Companilactobacillus allii: one gene and its partner. The protein of the gene in region 1 interacts with the protein of each later gene in a pairwise test. Links are inferred from orthologs where the notes say so. Each region holds a gene or a part of one and is shown on either strand. Other genes may lie near its edges. The genes, in order: BTM29_RS01155 and groL.

Evidence for each region.
Region 2: the proteins of BTM29_RS01155 (region 1) and groL interact in binary tests that used the Escherichia coli proteins (3 or more experiments, as listed by UniProt). The link is inferred for Companilactobacillus allii from one-to-one orthologs.

What each region holds. Positions count from the first base shown.
Region 1 is NZ_CP019323.1:213,652-226,936, reverse strand. Bases 8,228-10,942 are described here. They hold BTM29_RS01155 (ABC transporter ATP-binding protein), read left to right. Parts: upstream 8,228-9,121; coding sequence 9,122-9,763; downstream 9,764-10,942. Other genes in these bases: BTM29_RS01145 (Ppx/GppA phosphatase family protein), read left to right, coding at 10,607-10,942; BTM29_RS01150 (ABC transporter permease), read left to right, coding at 9,763-10,536; BTM29_RS01160 (NADH-dependent flavin oxidoreductase), read right to left, coding at 8,228-8,917. Also shown: RNA polymerase recycling motor HelD, read right to left, coding at 1-459; trpS (tryptophan--tRNA ligase), read left to right, coding at 757-1,782; BTM29_RS01185 (MarR family winged helix-turn-helix transcriptional regulator), read left to right, coding at 1,896-2,339; BTM29_RS01180 (MDR family MFS transporter), read left to right, coding at 2,371-3,864; BTM29_RS01175 (DUF4811 domain-containing protein), read left to right, coding at 3,864-4,586; BTM29_RS01170 (hypothetical protein), read left to right, coding at 4,721-4,924; BTM29_RS01165 (Ig-like domain-containing protein), read right to left, coding at 5,255-7,606; more of BTM29_RS01160, read right to left, coding at 7,778-8,227; more of BTM29_RS01145, read left to right, coding at 10,943-11,527; BTM29_RS01140 (YbhB/YbcL family Raf kinase inhibitor-like protein), read right to left, coding at 11,524-12,030; BTM29_RS01135 (hypothetical protein), read left to right, coding at 12,072-13,028; BTM29_RS01130 (NAD-dependent protein deacylase), read left to right, coding at 13,050-13,285. UniProt on the Escherichia coli protein: Part of the ABC transporter complex FetAB, which is probably involved in iron export and enhances resistance to H(2)O(2)-mediated oxidative stress. Probably responsible for energy coupling to the transport system.
Region 2 is NZ_CP019323.1:42,757-49,028, forward strand. The notes cover bases 2,733-5,588. They hold groL (chaperonin GroEL), read right to left. Parts: upstream 5,049-5,588; coding sequence 3,417-5,048; downstream 2,733-3,416. Other genes in these bases: BTM29_RS00220 (MerR family transcriptional regulator), read right to left, coding at 2,733-2,891; groES (co-chaperone GroES), read right to left, coding at 5,095-5,382; BTM29_RS00235 (CPBP family intramembrane glutamic endopeptidase), read left to right, coding at 5,515-5,588. Also shown: BTM29_RS00210 (ketopantoate reductase family protein), read right to left, coding at 276-1,220; BTM29_RS00215 (DUF554 domain-containing protein), read right to left, coding at 1,331-2,011; more of BTM29_RS00220, read right to left, coding at 2,082-2,732; more of BTM29_RS00235, read left to right, coding at 5,589-6,141.

The DNA of each region.
Region 1 (13,285 bases):
AGTAGAGTAGCTGACTTTACCAAGGATACCATTATAGTAAATACCGGAAATTGGAGCACGCCAGTCGTATATTAGAAACTCCCCATCATCATCTTGCAAAGTAGAAGTTCCTATATAAAGTGTATCCTCTTCATTATCTTCAACAACATCGATACGTCCAAAATATGGAGAACCTTGGAGGTTTTCCAGTTGTTGTTTATTAGATTCAAGGATATTTTCGTTTTCGACCGCCAAAGTAACCAATTGCTTTTGTTGCTGAACAGAAGCGTTAGTTTCCATTTTGTCATCTACTTCAAAAGTATTGACCTTGATATTTTCACCGTAATTACGGTAGATATTATGTGTTTCAGTGTGAGCCTTTTCAAGATTCTCAGTAGTTTGTGCAATTTTGTTATCGATCTTTTGTGCAATTTTACTAACTCTTGTTTGCTCTTCTTCTTTAGTTTCGTTAATGGTCATAAATTACCTCTCGTTGACAATTTGGTTGTTTTTAATTATGCTTATAACAATTAAAGTACATTAAATCATAAGCATTTTTGAGTACTAATTCAAGTAAGTTGTATCAGAGAATGACTCTTAAGCTGAAAAAGTCATCGACCTTGAATTGGAAAATGGACATGGATTGTTACCTTATAACTAATGAGTGGTAGAAAATTCTACAAAACAGGTGGCACCACGTGAAAGCGTCCTATTGATATATTTATATCTTTAGGCGCTTTTTTTATGTTTTAATAATAAAAAAATGGAGGAAATATTATGACAACAAATACAATTTTATCAGGTGATCGTCCAACTGGGAAACTTCATATTGGACATTACCTAGGTTCATTACATAATCGTGTAAAGTTACAAAACGAAGGTAAGTATAAGTTATTTATCATGATTGCAGATATGCAGGCATTAACAGATAACGCTAGGAATCCTGAAAAGATCCGCAACAGTTTGATTCAAGTAGCATTGGATTACTTATCAGTTGGAATTGATCCAGCCAAATCAAACATTTTGATTCAATCACAGATCCCAGCCTTGAATGAATTAACAATGTATTATCTTGATTTGGTCAATGTTTCCAGACTAGAAAGAAACCCAACAGTTAAATCAGAAATAAAACAAAAAGGATTCGGCCAAAGTATACCCGCTGGATTTTTAACATATCCAGTTAGTCAGGCTGCAGATATAACAGCATTCAAAGCAGATACTGTCCCAGTTGGTGATGATCAAGAACCAATGCTTGAACAAACACGTGAAATCGTTCGTACATTTAATAATACATATAATACTAATACATTAGTTGAACCAAAGGGTATATTCCCACCTAAGGGACAAGGTAGACTTCCCGGAATTGATGGCAATGCCAAGATGAGTAAGTCTTTAGGTAATTGTATCTATCTATCTGATCCAGAGGATGTTGTTACTAAAAAGGTTATGTCAATGTACACAGATCCTGATCATATACATGTTGAAGATCCAGGTAAAATTGAAGGTAACACTGTCTTCACTTATCTTGATGCTTTCGCTGAAGATAAGAAAATGGTAGAACAATTGAAGGAACAATATCAAGCAGGAGGCTTAGGGGATGTCAAAGTAAAACGTTACTTAAATGATGTTTTACAAGAAGTACTTAAACCAATGCGTGAACGTCGTGCTGAATATGAGAAAGATATACCAAGTGTCTACCAGATATTAAAGGATGGTAGTGATCGTGCAAATGAAGTCGCAAACCAGACTCTATCAGAGGTTAGAAGCGCCATTGGTGTCAATTATTTCGATAATTTAAAATAGGATACGCTTACTTTTAAATATGTTGTATCTAACTGTTGATTTTATCAACAGTTGGGTATAACATATTTTTTGTTGCTATTTAGAAATTTATTTTTGATTTTATGAGGAGAACAATGGACGACTACGATTTGATAGGCTTTGCAGTGAGATTTATGATGCAACGCAAGCGGATTTTATCTGTCTTTCTTAAAGGAAGAAACTTGAATTTGGCTGATTGCATAATATTAATGCTTAGTATTAAGCATCCTGAATATAACCAAGAAAAAATTGGTGAGGTTACTTTATTCGATGGGGCAATTATTGCTCGATCATTAAAGAAACTAGAAAACCAAGATCTGGTCACTCGAAAAGTTGATAAGAGTAACCGACGTAGGAAAATTGTCCAAATTACTGAAACGGGAAAAGAGTTTGGAAATAAACTCATGGCAGCTTTTAAAGATTCAAACGAGACAATTTACTCAGGCATCACGGAGGATGAATTAGAGCAATTGGACGTTATTTTAGCAAAAGTTTATACCAATCTCGATAAAGTTAAAATTCCCGATAGTAATAAATAGATATATAAGATGAAAGAAGGAACTTACTATTATGGCAAATAGTAGTGCACAAGTGGATGTGAATGGTAAAGCTTACAACCGTAACTTGTTAGTTTTGGTTTTGCTTGTCGGAACATTTTGTACTGTTTTGAATGGTACTATTTTGACTACCGCATTCCCCACTTTAATGAAAGAATTTAATGTTACAACATCTGCTGTTCAATGGTTAACTACTGGATTTTTGATGGTTAACGGTATTATGATTCCTGTTACTGCTTGGTTAAGTAACAACTTTAGTAACAAAATCTTGTATATTGTTGCGATGTCTACATTCTTAGTTGGAACAATTATGTGTTTTACAGCACCTAACTTCCAAACTATCTTGGCTGGACGTTTAGTTCAAGCTGTTGGTGTTGGTATTACAATGCCATTATTACAAGTTATTATGTTATCAATATTCCCACCCGCTAAAAGAGGTACTGCCATGGGTCTAAGTGGTATTGTTATCGGACTTGCTCCAGCTATTGGACCTACATTGTCTGGTTGGATCATTGATAACTTCACATGGCGTGATTTGTTCGGAATGATTATTCCTATTGTTATAATCGTAATTATTCTGGCATTTGCCTTCATGAGACCAGTTATTGAAACAAAGAGAACTAAGCTTGATGTTTTATCATTACTATTATCAACCTTTGGATTTGGTTCAGTTCTTTATGGATTCTCATCTGTTGGTGATAAAGGATGGGGTTCACCAATTGTTCTAGGTACTATTATCGGTGGAATTATTATCGTCATCTTATTTGGTTATCGTCAATTGAAGATGGATACACCATTCCTAGAATTACGTGTTTTCAAACAAAAGAGATTCGCTGTTGCGGCAGCATTATCATCAGTAACTAACATGGCCATGGTCGGTGTTGAAATGATCTTGCCATTGTATCTCCAAATTGTTAAGGGTATGAGTGCTTTCCATTCTGGATTAACACTTTTACCAGGTGCTATCTTAATTGGTATCATGAGTCCGATCACTGGTCGTGCATTTGATAGATTCGGTGCTAAGGATCTTGCTAGAATGGGAATGTTTCTTCTAACAGCTGGTACAATTCCATTCTTATTCTTGACTAAGACTACACCAGTATTAGACATTATTATCTTGTATATGATTCGTATGTTTGGTATTTCAATGGTTCTAATGCCTGTTACAACAGATGGTATGAATTCATTACCACTTCACTTGATGAGTCATGGTACCGCAGTTAACAATACAGTTCGTCAGGTATTCAGTTCAATGGGTACAGCTATCTTGGTCAGTGTCTTGACTAACGTAACTAATAACTTGAAGCCTGGTAAGTCAATTTTGACAAAGACACCTTTGAAATATGAAAATGACTTTTTCAACGCCACTTTAAGTGGATATCACGCTGCCTTTGGTATAGCAATTCTATTCTGTGTGGTTGCTTTAGTAATTAGTTTTATGATTAGAGATAGTCACAAGTCTAAAGACGTTGATCTCAATAAAGTAGAAATGGCTGGTGATAAATAATGATTATTGTTTTAATATTATTGTCTGTAGTTCTAGCATTTTACTTTGCTGTATTTATTCAAAACAAAAAAGTCGGCTATTCATTAATGGCCGTAAGTATAGTAGTTTTCCTATGTGGATTAGTTATGCTGATCTCTAATGAATACAATCACTTCGGTATGCATAAGGTAACTTCTGAGAAGACAGAACAGATTCAAACAGTTCAAAAGGGCAATAACATATTGCTTTATAAAGAATTGGGAACTAGTGGTAAGGAAGATGTATATATTTATCGTCGACCAGAAACTGCCAAAGCCAAGAATCCTGATCACACTAAGGCAAAACTTAATGTAACTAACAAAGTCAAAAAAGGTGCATCTTCAAATACCTTGGCTCAAAAGACGACTCGTTGGGAATATAAGAACGGATTCTATTCATTCTTATTCGGTATTTCAGGTAATGACAAAGAGTTTGTCAAACAAACTAACACATTCCATATCGGGGATGATTGGTTAGTATTGAGTACAACCCAAGCTGCTAAGTTGAGCAAAGAAATGAAGAGTAAAAAAGTTCAAGCCCAAATGAAGACTCAAGGAGAAGCCTATGTTAAAGCTGCACTTACAACAGCAATGACACAGAATCCAACAATGAGTGCTTCACAACAAAAGCAAGTTATGAAACAAGCACAAAAAGAGTTCAAAGCACAAGCTATGGCAAAAGTAGTAAAAGAACTTACAAAATAATTAGTTAAGTAGACAAGTCGGAGAAATCCGGCTTTTTTTGTCGACTAAAATTTTCTGAGGATGTATAACTGGGGTTGGAAATGGGAATGGGAAGTATTTGTCGATCAATGGAGAGAATTAAGGAGATAATTATTATGAAAAATAATACCAAGTTATTCTTATATTGCGGAGCATTACTAGCAGTCCTGTCAGTAGGCCTAGTAACAACAGTTTCAGCCGCAACAGTTCCAAGTATCGATACAGATACTAGTATTCCAGAACCAGAAAAAGTCGGTACACAAGTTGATACTGATGTTAACGTTGCTAACAATGCTATACATGAAATATCAAGAGCGTAACAATACACGGTAATTTCCGAGCATTAACACAAAAAATGACGGCCAACACGAAAGTGTTGACCGCCATTTTTAGCGTTAAGCGGAAGAAATTGTGTATTGTTACGCGTTTGCGAAGCAAACAATAAAAATACAATATATAACACATAAACTAAGTAGTTTAGAACCAAAAGAAAGTGTTGACCGCCATTTTTAGCGTTAAGCGGAAGAAATTGTGTATTGTTACGCGTTTGCGAAGCAAACAAGGGGAAAATAATATAAGAGATAACCGAATTTGAACTTAACTGTCTTGAACCTAAATAACTTGAACCCAAACCAATAAGTAAAAAAATCCTAAGGTGCATCAGTCAAGGACCAAGTAAGTGTCCCAGAATAATTACCAGATTTAGTATTAGATCCAAGATAAAGCTTCCAAGCACCAACACCAATGTAATTAGTTAGATTCTGACTACCATTAAAGGTCCCAGACTTAATTGGAATGCTCGAAGGATTCGACGGAATCGGTGTCCAAGTACCGGTGTCTGTATCAGAATCTACACGCTGCTTCAAAAACATTAATCCATCAGCCGAAGGTGAAAGAGCATCGCCATTGCTATTAACCATCTGTTCAGTATTGGCATTTGTAAAGCCAACTTGAACGTAATAATTGTCTTCAGTAGGATGGTTAACTATTAATTGTCCAGTTGTGGCAACGTTAGTAAGTGACTTTTCTTTACCAGCAAAGTTGGTTGTACCAAAGTCTATTAAGCGTGGTGTTTCGGTAAAACCGACTACATCACTTATATCTACTTGAGCGACATTAGATACCATGTCACCTGTGGAAATTCCAGTACTTGTGGTACCGGACATATTTGCTGTACTAGTAATGACACCGGCTGAAGCCTGTGATACTTTGGCTTTAAAGTTCAACGTCGCAAATGTTCCATTACCAACATTACCAATACCTAATGAAAAGTTACCATTACTATCAGGTGATGCGGAACCAGTCCAGCCATCAGAACCTATAATTTGTCCACTTACAAAGGTCATACCATCAGGGATAGAAGTTTTTAATTGTCCACCAGTGAAATAATCTTTACTATCCGAGTTTGTACCGAATTTTATTTGATAGTCGACTATATCACCAGCAACTGCATCGGTTTTTTCGGAAAAATCACTGTCACCTTTAGTTTCGTTTTTTACTAAGTTAGTAAAGGTATATTCAAATGATGATTTTTCGACCGGAATATCTACTGAGGCATTGTAGGTTTTACTACCATCTGAAGTGTTAATAGCGTCGTGTCCGGTGAAATTAGCAGTATTGCTTAGTGTTTGATTACTTGCGCTTTCGGTGATTGTTGCCTCAAAGGAAATCGTTGCACTTTGTCCATCCGTTAATAGAACACTTGGATAAAAGGTCAAAGTTTTACTTGATGAATCATAGACGTCAGAGGAAATGTTCTGTGTGCCACTTGCCGTAGTCATTTTGATTGTACTTGTATCAATTTGAAGTCCGTCGGGTATTTTATCTACCAGATCATCGTATGACCATTTACTGTTGAATCCATAGTTACCAATTTTTAAGTTGAATTTTAACTTGTCACCAACGCGGTTCAACTTGTCGCTACTAGTTTCATTGGTATAAGTTTTCCCCGCGACTGGCAGTGAGTAAGGTGCCTCTGTGACACCGATGGTAGATGCATAGTGTGCAGTTTGAGAGGGGGCAAGTGTTGTATATGGCCACTTCAGTGTATATGTAGAATCTCCTCTTTTATTCATGATATTGTCACCATAATTAAATGACTTAGCCTCAGCACCAGTACCTGAGAAGTTCGCAGGGATGAATCCAGCTAACCAATTCAAACCGGTATTGTTTTCTTGACCGATGTAGTTTGAAGGGCCGTCAGGAACATTTTTACTTACCATTAGCTTGTAATTACCATTTTGGATAAAGAAGCCACTTTGATCGCCAAGATCTTGAATAGCAACAATATCAGAGTCGTTTAGGTAGGTATCCTCACCATATAAAACACCGAAGGATTGAGTGGAGGTAGTATTGTTTTGTAAGTATAGTTCTCTATAGACAACTGCAGAATTACTTTGAGATGCTCTAAGAAGTATCTCAGCTTTCAAATTGAAATTTCCAAAAGAATCATTTCTTTGGAAGTCACCAACTATTTTGAAGGCTTTATTACCGTTATCGTCTGTTCCTATATAGTACTGTTTGTTCTTTAGTGCATTTGTTAATAAAGAATAATCTTTCCCGGTAGCAGTACTTGAATTATTATTTGGAACGATCATAAAGTCAGGAGAAGAAAGCGAGACTGATTGTTGTGGTAAGCCCCCAGTTCCAGTAATACCAGATTGGAATATTGCAGAAATGTACTTACCATTATTATTTAAAAAGGTGTTTATTTTTGAATAATAAGCATTGTCGGTACTTATGGCAACAGAGTCTGTTGTCATAGTTGAATCCAGATGATCAGCTACTTGGTAGTTCTTATCAGCAGCTAGACCAAAGGCATAGCCTAACGAGAGATTGCCACCGATTGGGAGTGATTGAACTTCATTGTATGATGAAACTTTCCAGTTTGTGATGCCGTCGTCAATGTCAGCCGCATTCACAGTTTTGGTCGCACAAAAAATCAAACTAATGAAAAAGAAGAATATTAAATAAAAAACTCTAAATTTTATATGTATTCTCATTATATTTATTTCCCCTTAAATAAATGGTAAACAGTAATAATTATATTCAATATAAGTATACGAAATTTCACGATATGTTATTGTTCAATATTGGTAAATAAATTTGGTATTAATTAATCAAAAAGAGGTCAGAATTGAAAAACAATCCTGACCTCTTTTTGATTAATTTTTTTATTTGACAATATCAAACCAGTCACCTGAATTTTGCAATACTTGCCATAACTTATCTGGCAATTTCATATTGTCTAATTGAGAAATATGTAACTGTTGTTCGATATCTTCAGTGTCTCCTGTCTTAACCTTTTCAGCCCAATCAGGATTGACAACTAGTCCATGCGCAATTGCGGCAAGATCTAATCCTTCATTTAAAGCCTCTTCTGCTTGATCTGGAGTGTTTAATGATCCAGCAGAAATCAATGTAACACGGTGATCAACATACTTAACTAATGTTTCAAGATAAGTAGGATCATTAGTTGAACTACCGATTGGCTTAGAAGTTAACACATTGTTTAATGCCACGTGAACATAATCAATACCTCTATTGATTAACTCATCGATCAAGGCCAAAGAATCATGTAATCGCAAACCACCATCAAGATGTTCTTCAAGTGAAATACGATAGCCTACGATAAAGGGACGTTTTGCAAAGCGTTTGATGACTGAGTTGATTTCGTCAACTACAGCTAACGGAAAGCGCATGCGATTTTCAAGTGAACCACCCCATTTATCAAGTCGTTTATTATAGTATGGTGATAGAAAATTCTGGAATAAGAAACCAAATGCACCATGTAATTCAACGCCATCAAATCCAGCGGCAATTGCTCTTCTAGTTGTTTCACCAAAATCTTTGATGATATCCAAGATTTCTTCTTCAGTTAAAGCCCTTGGACTCAAGGCTTTGACGAAGGTACTTTCTTTTGTTGTAACAGTACTGGAACTCACGATATCTTTTGGGTCTACTAGATCAGTGTTAGCTTTGTTACCAGCATGTAGAATTTGTAGAATTGCTTTGGCACCACCACTTTTGGCAACATCTGCAAGACGTGTAAGACTCGGAATAAACTTGTCATCATATCCAGCAAACTCGTCACTGAAGCCAATTGCATTAGCGGCAACAGGTGTCGATCCTGTGATTACCATACCTAATCCGTTAACACGACGACGATAATATTCAACTTCTTGATCAGAAACTGTACCATCGTCATTTCCAGACCAAGTGGTCATAGGTGACATTACCATGTGATTTTTAAGTGTAAGTCCATTTTTAAAAGTAAAAGGTGCGAGAGTTTTTTCATATTTATTGTTTGTCATTTATATATCTTCTTTCTTAATTCGTGTACTTACCTTAAACCGTAAACCATACTTTGTAGCAAGGGCTAAATTCAAATTTTTTTAAAATTTTTGAAATACACATTTCAAGGACTGTCCTAAAATGGTAATACTTGGTATACTCTGTGAAAAATGGATTTGATTGAAAATTTTGGTTTACTAATAATTAAATACGGGGTGAAATAAGTGGACAATATCTTTGAAGTAAAGGATCTTTCTTATCAGGTAGGAGAAAAAAGGATTCTAAAGAATATAAGTTTGAATATCAAAAGAGGTAAGTATGTAACGTTTGTTGGTCCATCTGGATCAGGTAAAAGCACATTGATGAGAATTTTGGCTTCAATGATTAGTGCTAGTTCCGGAGAGGCTTTATTCAATGGTAAGCATATTAGTTCGTATGAACCAACCAAGTACCGTCAAAGGGTGTCATATGCCTTTCAGCAACCTACACTTTTTGGCAAAACAATCAGAGAAAACTTGGAGTTCCCATATGAAGTTCGTGGTGAAGAGTTTGATGAAGCACAAGTAGTAAAGCTCTTGAAGTATGTCAATTTGGATGAAAGTTATATTGATAAAAGTGTCAATGATGTCTCCGGTGGTGAAAAGCAAAGAATCGCTTTGCTGAGGAATTTGATCTTCAAACCAGAAGTGTTGATTACAGATGAGGTTACAACTGGCCTTGATTCAGATAATAAAGAAATCATTCATAGTATTTTGAACAAATTCAATCAAGATGATGGACTGACGATTCTTCGTGTCACACATGATGATTCTGAGATTGAACAATCAACCGATAAGATTACTATCAAAAATGGTGAGGTGATTTAATGTCTAATTTAACGGTTTCTAATTCAACATTGATACTGGGATTTGTTCTGGTAATAATTGCACTTGTCATTGGTTACTGGCAGAAACTACAGATCGATAAGGATATTATTATCGGTGTCGTCCGAGCAATTGTTCAACTGACGATTGTTGGATATGTATTGAAGTTTGTCATTAAGGCCAATGATTTTTGGCTGACTAGTGCATTCTTTGTCATTATCGTTATAAATGCTTCGTGGAATGCTGGTAAGAGAGGTAAGGGAATCCCTAAGGCATTCTCATTTTCGTTATTGGCTATATCGATTGGAACAGTAATTACCCTAGGAACTTTAGTTTTAACAGGATCGATCAAATTCATACCTGAACAGATCGTTCCATTTACGGGTATGATTGCTAGTAATATTATGGTGGCGATCGGTTTATGTTATCGAAATATGAAACAAAGTTTCACTGATCGTCATCAACAGATCCTAGAGAAATTGGCACTTGGTGCAGATATTAAATTGGCTTCTGAAGATATTATTCGAGAGAGTATCAAAAGTGGCATGCAGCCAACGATTGATTCCATTAAGACACTAGGCCTAGTTGCATTGCCAGGGATGATGTCTGGATTAATAATTGCTGGAGTTGACCCGGTTAAAGCAATCAAGTATCAAATCATGGTAACTTTTATGTTACTGGCATCAACTAGTATTGGATCCTTTATTTCGTGTTATTTAGCCTATAAACAGTTCTATAATGAACAAAAACAATTAAAATCTGACTTAATTTCATAACTTTGTGAAGATAGACCTACTATGTAGGTCTTTTTTTTTATATAATTAAAACAATGGGAAGTGATGCAATGTGAAGTTAGCAGTGATAGAAATAGGATCTAACTCCATCAGAACATCAGTGTATAGATCTTCAAAGCGGAATCGTTTTAAAACCTTGGATCGATGGCGTGAACCAGTTCGGTTAGGCAAATCGATTGCACAAAGTCGATTATTAACGAATGAACAAATTGAAGAGACAATTGATGTTTTGAAGAAATTTCAAGATAGAATTCAAAGATACGAAGTAGATAGTATAAGTTTGATCGCCACAGCGGCAGTTCGTCTTGCAAAAAATCAGGAACAATTGATATTTGCGGTACTTAAAGAGACTGGATTACAACTGCACATTATTGATGAGCAAGAAGAGGCATATTATGATTATGTCGCTGTTCACAATACAATGAGGATTAAGGATGCCTTAATTGTTGATGTCGGTGGAGGTAGCAGTGAGATAAGCTTAGCTAAAAAAGGACGCTTGAAACATGGTCTGAGTATTCCAATTGGAGCAATTTCAATTTCGGACCTTTATTTGAAGAGTGATCCGATAAAGTCTAGCGAGTTGGCTAATGCAAAAAAGGCTATTAACGCACGATTAGATAATCTGAATTGGATGAGTTCTGAAGCAACATTTGTTGGCTTAGGTGGAACTCTTCGTGCAGTTACTAGTATTTTAAATCGAGAAGGTAAGAAGAAGAAAACCTTACATAACTCAATCGTTACTAGTGAACAAATCGATACGTTGTTTAATCGCTTACTCCACTCGTCTAATGAAGAGCGTAGTAAGATCAAGGAATTAAGTGATGGAAGATTTGAAGTCATACTTGGTGGAATTTTGATTATTTCAGAGATAATTAAAAAAACCCCCTCTAACGAAATCCGCTTTTCGAATTTCGGTGTTAGAGAAGGTTATGTATTTAATTACTTCCATAAAATGAATCAAGCAAAAGATTAAGCACGGCTTGGTAATGTTAGGTTTGTTGAATCAACAATATGATTCTCCATTTTGTGGAGCAATTCATTCATCCAAAAGTCGTCTGCAATATCAAGAACCGTGTCAAGAGCGTATACTTTTAGTACGTAATTATGTGTGGTATCTGGTGGTTTCGGTCCATTATACCCAGTAGTGAAGGGGCTTTTTGGTTTACCCAATAATGGACTGGCAGAACTATTTTTACCTTGAATAGCAGAATGTGTGGTTTGGCTGAAGTTTTCTGGGATGTTCAATTGGTCTGGTGAAATATTCGCCATTGTCCAATGAATCCATTCAAATCCACAGACAGGGATGGAATCTGGATCGGTAAATGTTAGAGCAAGGGATTTGGTACTTTCTGGAATGTCTGATAACTTAAATGGGAAACTAACGACTGGTTCCCCATTTTTAATATCATCTGCAGGAGCAAATTTCCCATATTTATCGGGCAGAAGTCCATTTATTAAAGGTACAGTTATTTTCATATAACCCATCTCCTAAAAATATTTGTAGTGAGGTAATAAAAGTGGAAAGAATAGATATAAATAACCTATCTGATAATATTGTAAATCAGATATCAAAGATTGAACAACTTACTGATAATAAGGTTGAAATATATAGTGATTTTAGTGATCACCAGTTTTTGACACTTGATCAAGCAAGCCATGAAACTAAACATAATAAAATTACAGTAACTATTACTAATGAAAAATACTCAGAGTTTGTTCTATTGCACGAATTGTATCATGTTGAATTGGAGAATTCAGGTGAACCATTGATATCTTGTGCCGTAACTAGTGGTGATAGGGATGTTGACGGTAGAATCATTTCAACGGCTAATTCATTATTTGAAAGTTTGGAGCATTCCTTAGTTGTTCAAAAGCAAATTGATGATGGCAGCTATACAGATGAGATCAAAAAAGAATATTTGAAGGGTATCGATCATGCTCTGAATCCAAACGTTCAATTGGACCCAGACAACATGCGATTCTATCGTTCATTGATCATTTTCGACGCGATAATATTTGGACAACATAGTGAAGATAGTGATTGGAAATTGAACTTTCCTGTTTCCTTTAAAGTCGCTTCTAAGCTTGTTAAGCAAGTTGAGGATAATGATTTAACTAAGCCATTCCAATTCAGACGTGCTCTTATCAACGTCTTAGAAGAATACAATGACTTGATCATTTCCAGAGGATACGAAAGTATGCATTATCATGAATTCTTAAATGTGACACCGATTGTTTCTGAGCGTCAATTACGTTTGAATTTGAATCAAACTTATAATATTAAGCATTCGGCATTTAAGAATCGATCAACTGGAGATGATGCGTTTGCTTTGATTGCTATTAATGATGGTCAAAGTGTTGCAACATTGAATTTTGATTCAACTAAGGTCAATCCAGAATTTTATAAAGCATATTACCAGAGAACACTAAAGGAAACGTTTGCTAAAAATGGAATCAAATATCAATTGAGATAGGAGAGAATTATGTCAGACGAAATTTCAGAGTTTAAGGATCTGCTTAAAGCGGCTAAGTTTGTTACATTTTTGACCGGTGCTGGAGTATCTACACCATCAGGTATTCCTGATTATCGTTCTAAGAATGGTTTATACAAACGTGAAAAATATGATTTTCCACCAGAATATATGTTGAGTCATGAGAATCTATTGAAGAATCCAGAGATTTTCCATGACTTTACAGTTCACAATATGTATTTTCCAGATGCTTTGCCCAA
Region 2 (6,272 bases), 170 kb from region 1 along the record:
CCCCCATCTTTACCTATGATATTGTATCAATATTGACCAAATTAAAAAAGAGAGTGTACTTATACTTGTTGTGCAAACGCGAAATAAATTGCAATTTCTTCTATTTGAATTTTTAATTCTTAATACTGAATCGTTCTTTACTTATTTGTTCTCTCAAACTTGCTGTATAAACGCGAAATAAATTGCAATTTCTTCCGTCTAATTCAAAATGCCTCAGTATTTACTTTCGTAAATGCTGAGGCATTTTGAGTTAGTACTCGGAAATTAAGCGTGATTTATTTCGCTCTTGAAAACTCTGCCAAATGAACTAGGTTACGCACAAAATCATGTGTTGTTGCTTCGTAATGATATTTCAATCCTAAGTCATAAATATAGCCATTGATATAATCAACTTCTGTTGGTCGATTCTTAGACATATCCTGATACATTGATGGGTAATGTAGTGGCATCCCTACTGTACTGGCAAACTTAACCGCTTGCCACTCTTCTTCACGAGTATTTAATAGAGTTATACCTGCTCTTTCACAAACGTCAAATGCTTCGTTAATAAGTTGCTTACTCAAAGCCTCAGCTGTAGGTGCTTGAATAAAATCACCCATTTTGATACTAAACATTGTGCAAAGAGTATTACATACTGAATTCAAAATAACTTTTGCCATCAAAGTTCCTTGGAAGTTAGTTGTGATTTCTGGATTCAAATTTGCTTTTGTAAAATCATCAGAAATTTGATGCGTAGTTTCATCTGGTGTTTCATTTTGATTAACTAACTTCATACTACCAGCACCAGATTTACCCATGAAGTCAACATCACCAACTCCATTTAAAACAGTAGCAATCATTGCTGTACCACTGATTACTTTCTCGACAGCAAAATACTTATCAAGCTTTTCAATATGTCCCATACCATTCATTGGGGCAACCACATATTGTTCTTTTGTAAATAAGTGACTTGCTCGTTTCAAAGCATCATCTAGTTGCATCTGTTTAACAAAGACAATCCAAACATCTGGATTACCCGAATAATCTTCTGGAGAGTAAATATTGATTGGCACCAGGTGTTTATCTTTCCCATCTCTAGAAACATAGACTCCGTTTTGTTCTTTGACCTTGTTTATTTGGTCGTCCCAAATATCAACAAAGTCAACCGGAAATCCTGCTTCTTGTAAAAGAACTCCATATCTCAAACCCATGGCACCTGCACCTAGTACTCCATATTTCATAAATTGACGCCTCCAATATTGTATTGTTATGTAATATTAGACTTTTTATAATAAATGTCAATATTTTATAATTAATCATCTACAACATCAATTGTGTTACATTAAAACAATTAAAAAAGCTGTAATACCAAAACACCTATAATTGGGATGGCCAATGACGGCAAAAGGTTCAAAACACTGATCTTTTTAATTTCAAGAAGTCCTAATCCTGATGCCAAAATCAAAACTCCACCAACGATAGTTAATTCGGTGATCATATCGGAATTAATTGAACTTTGAAGCATTAACGCAATCGCATATATACTTCCCTGCCAAATAAACACAGCAATTGCGGCCAGCGCTATACCTAATCCAAAAGTTGAAGCCAGTACAACCGACGTTATTCCGTCCAACATACCATTAGTAAACAAAAAAGTGCTGTCATGTTTTAACGCCTCCTGGATAGGTCCAAGAATCGACAATGAACCTATACAATACAGTAAAACGGCTGTTGCTAAACCCTCAGCCAAGTTACCGCCACCAGAAAACTTACCAACCATATCGTTGAACTTCTTCTCAAGGTTTATTTTCTCTCCAATTAATCCACCAACGGCCAAACTAACGATGAACATTACTGGATAATTACTCTTAGCCATGTTAACTACAACTGCATTGATTCCGATAACACTCGCTGCCAATCCCAATGCTTGTGTAAGAATCCTCTGATATTCCGGTTTAATCCCCTTATGTAAGAATCTGCCTAAGATACTTCCTCCAATAATCATCGATACGTTAAAGAATGTTCCAATCATTATTAATTGCCCCCTGAGTTTAAATAATAATATTAATATAAACTCTCTAGTTACTATAGGGTCAACAAAATTATCTAACTGGTAATCTGATTTCAGTAACATACTTGTCAAAATCGTTAGTAATACCATAATCAATCAGCGTTATTTCAATAGCATCACCAACTATTGTAAGTAAGTTATCATCACAATATTGCTTCAATTGTAAATAAGTATCTGAAGCATCCTGATGCGTCCCATGGAATCTAACTCTTAAGTATGACCCCTTTTGTAATGTGGAACTATTTCTTCTCTGATCACCATTTTCAAGCATTAAAAGGATTCCGCTGTACTCATCGAATTTTTCATCCAAAATGTTTTGTTTACTCAATGACAAAGCAATTTTCCCCAAAAATATCGCCTCATTCAATCCATACTCTCTACGCAAAGCGGTCAACGGTAATTCAATATCTTCATTTAGGTTGTAGTCCCTACGCAAATAAACAATAGGAGTCTCTGGCAAATTTAAATATTCAATCTTACCCAAAATTGAATTCTCAGCATCATTGACTTGTTTTAAACGAGAAGATATTCTCCCATTGATAGCTTGAAGAGTTTTAATTTGTTGATTAACTTGTGTCTGTTGCCTTTTTAACATATCTTCCAATGTAGAAATATCACGAGCATCAAAAAAGTTCTTAATATCACTAATAGGCACATCAAGGGCACGCAAATACTTGATGACATTCAATCGTTCAAATTCAGCTGTGGAATAATAACGATAATGTGTTTTGGAATCCACTTTGGCGGGCTTTAAAATACCGACCTCATCGTAATAACGCAGTGTTGGTATTTTAATATCATATATTTTGGAAAGTTGTCCAATTGTAAATAATTGATCCATTTCATTCCCTCTATTTTTTAAAAATTGTAGCACAAAAAAACTAACCATTCCTACGTTGGCATAGGAATGGTTAGTTTTGTTTTGTTTTTAAGTTATTGTCTAAGTAACTTTTTTAGTAGTTTGTTTAAGATTTAAATATTTTTGGATCTATCGGTTCATTTATTTTTTGAAACGAGTTGCAAGAACCAGATTCCTGCGCTCGCTACGTATAATCGAACTAGTGCTTTGCACTACTTCAATTATCCTAGGCGATGCTCAAAATCTAGCGGGTTCTTTTCACTCTCTTTTTGAAACGAGTTACATGAACCAGATTCCTGCGCTCGCTACGTATAATCGAACTAGTGCTTTGCACTACTTCAATTATCCTAGGCGATGCTCAAAATCTAGCGGGTTCATTCCACTCTCTTTTTGAAACAAGTTACATGAACCAGATTCCTGCGCTCGCTACGTATAATTGAACTAGTGCTTTGCACTACTTCAATTATCCTAGGCAATGCTCAAAATCTAGCGGGTTCTTTTCACTCTCTACATCATTCCGCCCATACCGGCAGCTGGATTAGCACCTGCGGCTGGAGCTGCTGGTGTATCATCTGGTTTGTCAGCAACAACAGCTTCTGTTGTTAATAACAATGCAGCAACACTAGCGGCATTTTGTAATGCTGAACGTGATACTTTAGTTGGATCAATAATTCCGGCGTCAACCATGTTTTCCCATTTGTCAGTTGCAGCATTGTAACCAACTTCTGGTTTTTGACCCTTCATATGTTCAACTATAACTGAACCTTCCATACCAGCATTTTCAGCAATTTGACGTACTGGTTCTTCAAGCGCTCTAACAACGATGTTAATACCTGTTTGAATGTCGCCTTCACTCTTAACAGCCTTAACTGCATCTATAATATTCAAGAATGCTGTACCACCACCTGCAACGTAGCCTTCTTCAACGGCGGCACGTGTAGCGTTCAGTGCATCTTCAATTCTATATTTGCGTTCTTTCAATTCTGTTTCAGTAGCAGCACCGACTTTAACAACAGCAACACCACCAGCAAGCTTAGCTAAACGTTCTTGTAACTTCTCACGGTCAAAGTCTGAAGTTGTTTCAGCAATTTGCTTCTTGATTGTTTCAACACGTTCGCTGATAGCACCCTTGTCTCCAGCACCTTCAACGATTGTTGTATTGTCTTTTGTAACTGTAACTTTACCGGCTGTACCTAATTGATCCATAGTTGTGTCTTTTAGTTCAAGACCAAGATCAGAAGTGATAACTTGTGCGCCTGTTAAAGTAGCAATATCTTCCAATTGTTCCTTACGACGATCACCAAAGCCAGGTGCCTTAACGGCAACAACATTGAATGTACCACGAATCTTATTCAAGACTAGTGTTGGTAGTGCTTCACCATCAATATCATCAGCGATGATCAACAATGCCTTACCTTGTTGAACGATTTGTTGTAACAATGGCAAGATATCTTGAATACTTGAAATCTTCTTATCAGTGATCAAGATGTAAGGATTATCTAAATCAGCTTCCATCTTGTCGTTATCTGTAACCATGTATTGTGAAATATATCCACGATCAAATTGCATACCTTCAACAACATCAAGTGTTGTATCAATACCCTTTGATTCTTCAATTGTAATAACACCATCGTTACCGACTTTTTCCATAGCGTCAGCAATCAACTTACCAGTTTCTTCACTAGCTGATGAAACTGAAGCAACTTGAGCAATATCTGACTTTCCAGCTACTTTGTGTGAAATCTTGTGTAGTTCATCAACAGCAGCTTTAGTTGCCTTTTCGATACCAGTTCTAATACCAACAGGGTTAGCACCTGCAGTAACGTTTTTCATACCTTCTTTGATGATAGCTTGAGCCAAAACTGTGGCTGTAGTAGTACCATCACCGGCGATATCATTTGTCTTTGAAGCAACTTCGGAAACAAGCTTTGCACCCATGTTCTCAAAATGATCTTCTAATTCAATACTCTTAGCAATAGTAACACCATCATTTGTGATCTCAGGTGAACCATAACTCTTTTCAAGAACAACATTTCTACCCTTAGGTCCGATAGTTGTCTTAACTGTGTCAGCCAACTTATTGACACCATCTAACATTTTTGAACGAGCATCTTCTGAGAATTTAATTTCTTTTGCCATACTTTCACACTCCAATAATTTTTATTAATTTAATAATTTTAATTAATTATTTTTCAACGATTGCCATGATATCTTTTTCGTGTAAGATTAAATAATCAGTGTCATCAAACTTTACATTTGAGCCAGCATACTTATCGAAAAGAACCTTGTCGCCAACCTTAATGTGCATTGGTAATGTCTTTCCATCTTCTGTTATTGAGCCTTCACCTACAGCAACAACCTCTGCTGTTTGTGGCTTTTCTTTAGCGTTGTTAGCAAGAACAATGCCGCCTACTGTCTTCTCTTCTTCTTTATCGACTGTTACAATAACTCTGTCTCCAAGTGGTTTTAACAATTTGAATGCCTCCGATGATTAATATTTATTTTTAATTTAGCACTCTAAGTTACTTCGTGCTAATCACATGTTTTATATTAACATTTTATTGTGAACATGCAAGTATTTACCTTTATGAAAATAGGAGAAATTATGAAATATTCAACAAATCAATTTTTAACATTATTAACATACATCGCTTTGCTATTTGTCGGCTCAATTTTATCAATGGCAAAAGTCACTGGGTCCGCTTACTTCTTAGTAATCACAATAGCCGCTGTTGTAGCAACAGTTGTCATGATCTACTTAACTCAAAAAAGTACTCCCAATGAATTAGAAGAATCCACAACTTTCAATAATAAACTTCAGTGGATAATCGTTGGAACAATCGGAGCTTTAGTTATCCAATTAGGCTTAGGTTTAATTGATCAACATATTTTCCATGCAAGTACTGACTCAGCCAATACAATGCAATTATTAGCTTTGGTACGAGCCTATCCATATTATTTCTTGTATGTTTTGATTTGTGCACCAATCATGGAAGAAATTATTTTCAGACGTGTATTTTTCTCAAATTTAATTAAACCCACAAATATTTATTGGGCAGCCGCAATTTCAGCTTTGTTCTTTGCCTTCATGCACCAAGACACTAGGTTTTTGATTTACGTTGCCATGGGTTTATGGTTTTCCTTTATTTATTACAAGTCAAAGAATATATACGTTAGTGCTGGTAGTCACTTAGTTATGAATACTTTGGTAGTTATGATCAGTTTTATGTAGTGTGATTTTGTTTATAGTCAAACTTGCAGTTAAAACGCGTTAAAAAGCACAATTTCCTCCGTTTAATCGCAAATAAGGAATTGTGACATAACTTTTTTCTACTCAAAATTGCAGTGGAAACGCGTGCCAAA